2 regions of the Cupriavidus sp. YAF13 genome follow, and region 2 is predicted to be linked to the other one. Evidence: predicted binding sites of a transcription regulator. Region 2 holds the regulator's gene; the other holds the start of a gene.
The links. Region 2 encodes FNR, which switches genes on or off when oxygen is low (the NO sensors DNR and NnrR bind a similar motif). Its sites were predicted from a motif close to TTGATNNNNATCAA; they were not measured.
Positions count from the first base shown of each region.

Region 1: AB4061_RS05265 (universal stress protein) is a predicted target of FNR. The motif match lies at 1,850-1,863, and genes of this name have one in related genera.

Region 1 is NZ_JBFRDD010000004.1:56,768-60,172, forward strand. Features, by position in the region: gene AB4061_RS05255 (sensor domain-containing protein) at 1-882, opposite strand, end outside; gene AB4061_RS05260 (cobalt-precorrin-7 (C(5))-methyltransferase) at 1,124-1,813, shown strand; gene AB4061_RS05265 (universal stress protein) at 1,980-2,831, shown strand; gene AB4061_RS05270 (metalloregulator ArsR/SmtB family transcription factor) at 2,928-3,248, shown strand; gene AB4061_RS05275 (YeeE/YedE family protein) at 3,263-3,405, shown strand, end outside.
Region 2 is NZ_JBFRDD010000079.1:23,149-26,553, reverse strand. Features, by position in the region: gene ccoG (cytochrome c oxidase accessory protein CcoG) at 1-781, shown strand, start outside; gene AB4061_RS37420 (membrane protein) at 852-1,070, shown strand; gene AB4061_RS37415 (hypothetical protein) at 1,073-1,318, shown strand; gene fnr (fumarate/nitrate reduction transcriptional regulator Fnr) at 1,405-2,130, opposite strand; gene AB4061_RS37405 (sulfite exporter TauE/SafE family protein) at 2,429-3,193, shown strand.

The sequences.
Region 1 (3,405 bases), on a different contig from region 2:
CGGGTGCATGCGCCCGTCGGCGTCCACCCGCAGCACGGACGCGATCACGGAGGGTGCCACCCGTTGTACTTCTTCGCAGATCAACTCCATCACGGCGGGCAGCGGCTGCTCCATCACCATGGCTTGCAGGACCTTTCGCTGCAGCATCTCGTAGGTCCGCTGCTGGGTGATGTCGGACAGGATGACGATGGCGTGATGCCGGTCGCCAGTCGCGCTGACCAGATGGCGGACGGTGGCGCAGACCCACAGCGCGCTGCCGTTGCGCGCATACACCAGGGCCTCGTGGCGCTCGCCGCCCGGGGATGAGCGCTGGGCATGCAAGCGTTGCATCACGCCGGGATCGGTGAACTCGCCGGCCAGTATCTCGCGCGGGGTCTTGCCGGTCAGCTCGCTGGGCTTGTAGCCCAGCATGCGCGTGAGCCCGGCGTTGGCGTACACGATGTGCCAGTCGGCATCGACCACCAGCACGGCGCTGTCGATCTCGTCGGCAATGACGGATAGCAGCGGGTGATCGTCGCGGCTGGCATCCTGGTGGCTGGGCACCTTGACCAGCAGCGTGCGCAGCGTAACGTCGCCCAGGCGGGTGCTGGATTCCGCGACATGGCCAAAGCGAAGTTCACCATCCGGCCTCAGGATCTGGACGGCGGGCAAGGGCTGGGCGCGCTTCGCGTCGGCATCCGGCAGCTTTTGCACGAGCGCCTCGACGTTCATGCCGAAGACCTGCGTACGGGATGCGCCATAGAGTGCCTCCGCAGCAGCGTTCAGGAAGATCACCTTGTTGTCCGCGTTCAGGATGAAGACGGCGTCGGTGGCTTGCTCGAGCGAATTGCGGAACAACTGATGGGGGTCGGCTATGCTGAGCGCTTTGTCTCTATCTGGCATGAGTGAGGTAAACGTCGCTAACGACCGAGAATGCCTGCCTTGCCCGGTAGGGCTCGCGGGACATTGACTCGGCTCTGAAGCAGGTATCGGCATCCATGGCTGGATCCTGAAGTACTTTTTTTTGCGCGAGGCGGCCCCCGGCGCCCGCCTCGCGCGCCGATGGCTTGGCATAATCGCGCCCTGTCTTGACGGGGCGATGCGCGCGCCGTCCCCATTTGCATCGATCGAAGCGGGACTCTTCATGATCATCTGCGCCGGCGTTGGCCCCGGGCACCTCGACTTCCTGACCCACGGCGTGGCGGACCTGATCCGTGGCGCCGACATCGTGGCCGGCTTCGACACGGTCATCGACGTCATCCGGCCGCTGGTGCCGGCGGCGGCCCGGGTGGTCACCATGGGATACCAGGACCAGGTGGAGCGGCTCGCCTGGGTTGCCGCCGAGCACCATGGCGGCCGGCGCTGCGTGGTGCTGTTCATGGGCGACATGCATTTCAGCGGATTCCAGTACCTGGAGCGGGTCGAGCGGGCATGCGGCCATCCGGTGGATACCGTGCCCGGCATCTCTTCGGCCCAGGTGCTGGCCGCGCGCGGCAAGGTTTGCTTTGACGAGACCACCTTCCTGACCTTTCACCGGCGCGGAGACCTGGAGCCGTTCAAGCGCCATCTGGTGCACGTGCTGGCGGACCAGCGCAACGCCATCGTGATTCCGCGCCCATGGGATTTCATGCCCAGCGATATCGCCGCCTGGCTGGTGGCGCAGGGCGTGCCGCCCGAGCATCCGGTCGAGGTCTGGGAGAACCTGACGCTGGCCGATGCGCACTGGTGTGGCACGCTGGCCAGTTGCACGCTGGCGTTCACTGATATGAGCATCATGCTGATCCGTGCGCTGGCGCCAATGGCCAGCCAGCTCGATCTGCCGCCGCTTGCGTAGCTCCGCGCGCCGGCCGCGCGGGGCAGGCTCTCGGCATTGATCTGCCGCAATTCGCCCGCATTGCCCGCTTGCGCTGCTCCGCGCACGGAGTAGAGTCCATTTTCGGATAGTCGCAAAAAACGCCTGCAACCGTGTGCAGGGGTCTCCAGACCGGAGGGAAAACATCATGGATTTCAAGACCGTGCTGGTCGAACTCGGAGCGGATCCCGGCTGTGCGGATCGCGTCAACCTGGCTGCGGAACTGGCGCAGCGCTCGGCCGGCCATGTGATCGGGGTGACGGCCACCGGCATGCGGCTGGAGCCGTTCCGGGGCGCGGGCGACGAGGCGGGATACTACGCGGAACTGGCCCGGCGCCAGTTGCTGGCGCAGGGCGCCGAAGCCAGCGCTGCATTTCATCGGGCCATGCGCGAAGCGGCGCCCGGCGTGGGTTTCACCCACCGGGTCATCGAGGACGACGTGGGCTGGGCGCTGGTCCAGCAAGGGCGGGTGGCGGACGTGGTCGTCCTGGCCCGCCTGCCCGGGCCGGAAACCATTCCCGTGCTGGTGGCGCAGACCCCGGAATATGTGTTGCTCAACACTGGCCGCCCGGTGCTGCTGGTGCCGCCGGGCGTGCGGCATTTGCCCTGCGAGCATGTGGCCATTGCATGGGATGGTGGGCGGGAAGCCGCCCGGGCCGTGGCCGATGCGATGCCCCTGCTGCGCCTGGCCAAGCGTGTCACCGTGGTGGCGGCGTCCAGCACGCATGACGGCTCGGCGGCCCACGGCATGCCCGATGTGCCCGGCGCGCACGCCGGCCTGCGCGATCACCTGGCGCGCCAGGGCGTCACCAGCGTCATGCACGCCGTGCAAGGCAGCCACGGGATCGGCGAGCTATTGCTCGATGCGGTGCGGCACTTGCAGGCCGACCTGCTGGTGGCGGGTGGTTATGGGCACGCCCGGTTGCGTGAACTGGTCACTGGCGGCACCACCCGCACCCTGATGCGCCACGCCGGCATTCCGGTGTTGATGTCGCATTGAAGGTCGGCCTGGACTGGAATCAATATACTTTTTGATATAATATTCGACCGTATATTGATTAGCAGGCCGGGGTCTCGCCCGGCCTTTGCCGAACCCATGCAAGCGGCTTCTCCCTCCCTGAGCCTGGACGCGATGCGCGCCGCCGCGGGCGACGCCACCGCCATGTTGCGCGCCCTCGCCAATGAAGACAGGCTGCTGCTGCTTTGCCAGCTCAGCCAGGGCGAGATGTCGGTGGGCGAGCTCGAAGCGCTGCTCGGCATCCACCAACCCACCTTGTCGCAACAACTCGGTGTGCTGCGCGCGGAAGGGCTGGTCAACACGCGGCGCGACGGCAAGCGGATTTTCTACGCGGTTGCCGATGCGCGGGTGCTGGCCGTGCTCGAAACGCTTTACGCCCTGTATTGCCCCACTGAATGAAGGAGCCACTGGCCATGATCATTGACTGGACACACTTCACGCCCTGGTCCGCGCTGGGCGGGGGCCTGCTGATTGGACTGGCCGCCGCCGCGCTCGTGCTGCTCAACGGGCGCATCGCGGGCATCAGCGGCATCATTGGTGGCTTGCTGCGGCCAAC
Region 2 (3,405 bases):
GTATGCGCGCTTCCAGAGCGTGATGGTGGATCGCGACACCTATGTGGTCACCTATGACGTGGGCCGCGGCGAACCGCGCGGCAGCCGCTCGCGCAAGGCGGACCACAAGGCCGCCGGGCTGGGCTCGTGCGTGAATTGCAGCATCTGCGTGCAGGTCTGTCCCACTGGCATCGATATCCGAGATGGCCTGCAGTACGACTGCATTGGCTGCGGCGCGTGTATCGACGCCTGCAACCAGGTCATGGACAAGATGGCCTACCCGCGCGGGCTGATCCGCTATACGTCCGAGAACGCCATGCGCAGCGCGCTCTCCGAGACCGTGGCGCGCAAGCGCCTGGTGCGGCCGCGCACGGTGATCTACTCGGTGATATGGCTGGCGCTGGTCGCCGGCTTCATGGCCTCGCTGGCCATGCGCACGCCGCTCAAGGTCGATATCATCCGCGACCGCGGCGCGCTGGGGCGTGAGGTGGAAGGGCGCTGGATCGAGAACGTGTACCGGCTGCAGCTGATCAACACGACCGAGGCACCGATGCGCGTCGCCGTCAGCGCGGGCAGCGGCGAGCTCAAGGGCCTGGCCGTGGAATATGATCACGCTGCCGGCAACCTGGAACCCACATCCAATCGCCTGATTCCCATCCGGGTGCGCGTGCCGATCGAGTCCGCGGCGCAGGGCACGCACAAGATCGAGGTCACGGTCACCGCGGTGCCCGACGAGGGCGCGGGCAGCCATGGCGCAGAGATTCGACAGAGCACCAGCTTTATCGTGCCGCGCAATCTATGAGGCGGCGGGGACGCTGGATGCACCAATCCGTACGCAACATACGGGATCTAGATCTAGAGGAGGAGGCCAGATGACGCAGCAAAGCAATCCCTGGTGGAAGGAGCCATGGCCGTGGCTGCTGATGAGTGGGCCGTTCGTGGCCATGGTGGCCTGCGGGGTCACGATCTGGCTGGCTATGACCCACCCGGATCCACCCATTGAGGAAGGGGTGGCGCGCCACGGCCTGGTGGTCGAGAAGGCGGGCAGCGCGGCACGCCAGGCAGCGCCGGTCGCGGCGCAAGCGAGGTGATCATGAGACTACGCTGGCTGATGTGGGTGCTGTGGCCCGCTTTCCTGGTCGCCGGGCTGACCACCGCGCTGGTATTCTCCATGGTCGATCCCGGCGACCTGCGCTTCTTCGGCCAGCCGGTCGATGCATCGCGGGAGGCGGTCTACACCGTGGGCTTCCTGATCGCGTGGGTGCTGTGCGCGCTGTCGAGCGGCTTGACGCTGTACACCATGCCCACGCGGCTGGCGGACACGGACGAGCTGGAGTGATTGCGATGCGCGCCTTGCCGGTTCAGGCCAGCAGGCGCGGCATCGCGGCGTGCCGCCGCGGGCGAGGGCGGCCCGCGACGAGCACGTCAGCAGGATTTGTTGACGATCTGCTTGATCCCCACCATGTCGACCAGCTTGACGTGCCGCTGGCGGATCTGGATCAGGCCGGCTTCCGCAAAGCGCGAGAACAGGCGGCTGACGGTTTCGAGCTTGAGCCCCAGGTAGCTGCCGATTTCCTCGCGGCTCATGCGCAGCACGAACTCGGAGGCCGAATAGCCGCGCGCGGACAAGCGCTCGGACAGGTTGATCAGGAAAGCGGCAAGCCGCTCCTCGGCGCGCATCGATCCGAGTGTGATCAACATGACCTGGTCCTGCGAGATCTCCTTGCTCATCAGGCGCATGAACTGGTGCTGCAGGGAAGGCAGGACGTTGGACAACGTCTGGAGATCGCCGAAGCGCACCACGCAGACTTCGGTATCTTCCAGCGCGGTGGCATCCGACGCGTGCTGCATCTCGCCGAGGCCGTCAAGGCCGACGACTTCGCCGGGAAGGTGGAAGCCCGTGATCTGCGAGCGGCCGTCTTCCATTGTCAGGTGGGTCTTGAGCGTGCCGAAGCGGATCGCGTAGACGGCGGTGAGAGGATCGCCGAGGCGGTACAGGGTTTCGCCCTTGCGTACGCGCACCCGGTCCTGGACCAGCGTATCCATCTTTTCGAGGTCCTGCTGCGACATGCCGACGGGCAGGCAGAGCTGGCCGAGCGAGCAAGTGGAGCAGCGGGGCGACATCTCGGTAATGGGAATGGTGGTGAGCAATTGGGGCCTGTCGGTTTAGCGCAGTCAATCAAGCGCGATGTGGCAGGCGCATTGAGTTGAGAGCTTGACGTTGAGAGTCGTCGATTGGAAGCGCCATCCACATCGGCCTGGCGCGCGGGTCTTGCGGCAGTGCGCTATCTGTGCAGCGCGGCTTGCCGTGCCCGTCGTCATGTTGTGCGAGCGCGCTGGTGTGCGCGGGCGCAAGGCCTCATGTTGATAGCGCCTCTTGGAGCTGCGGGGGCGCGTTCGACGCATTTTACCGCGCCGGACGTTGCGATTGTGTGATTGGGAGGAGAAGTTGACCATAGGCGTGCTTATCAGCGTATTTACCCTGGCTTTGCTGGGCGGCGTGCACTGCGCCGCCATGTGCGGCGGGATCGCGCTGGCGGCGGAGCAGGGCGGCGTTGCGCGCGTGCCTGCCACGGTGCTCCGGCGTCCCGGCCATTGGTTGCTGGAACTGCTTGTCATGCATGCCGGGCGGCTTAGCATGTATGCGGTGCTGGGGGCCTTGCTGGGCGCCCTGGGCGCTGGCGTCTGGGGGGCGCAGTACCTGCCGCTGCAGCGCTGGCTGTTTGGGATCGGCAGTGTGATGCTGGTGTTGTCGGGCTTGTGGATGTTGCGCGGGCGCACCATGGGTACGGGTTGGCTGGAGCGGCTCGCCGCCCGTGGCGCGGGCGGCTTGCTGCGCGGCCTTGGCGCCGTCGGGGCGCGCTTGCCGGCTGCGGCCCGGGCGCAGGGGCAGGGCCGGTTGCTGCGCCGCTACGGCATGGGGCTGGCCTGGGGGCTGGTCCCGTGCGGCATGGTGTACGGCGCCCTTGCCATGGCATTGCTGGCCGGCAATGCCGCGTCGGGCGCGCTGGTGATGGCCGTGTTTGGCCTGGGCACCCTGCCGAATCTGCTGGTGATCTCGGGCCTGTCCGGCTATCTCAGGCAGCTTTCGCGGCGCCCGGCGTTGCGGGCTGGCGCTGGCCTTGCGGTGGTGGCCTTTGGCTTGGCCGGGGTGGCGCGCGCGCTGCTTTTGCCTGAGACGCTTGCCGCGCACGGATTCTGTCTGGTCTTCTGAAGCGCTGTTTCGTGGTGTATCTGTCACTTCCTTGCTGAGGTAGCTGTGCGAATCGGTTGCAGGTTTGCCAGGGAATGCCATACAATCGCAAGAACAGCGATATCGCGCAGCGTACTTCATCGTGGCATCGTCAGGTAGCATCCGCTGCTCAGGGATGCATGCCAGGAACACCAAGGCAGGCATCAGCGCCAGGGACCGTTCCCCATCCGCCG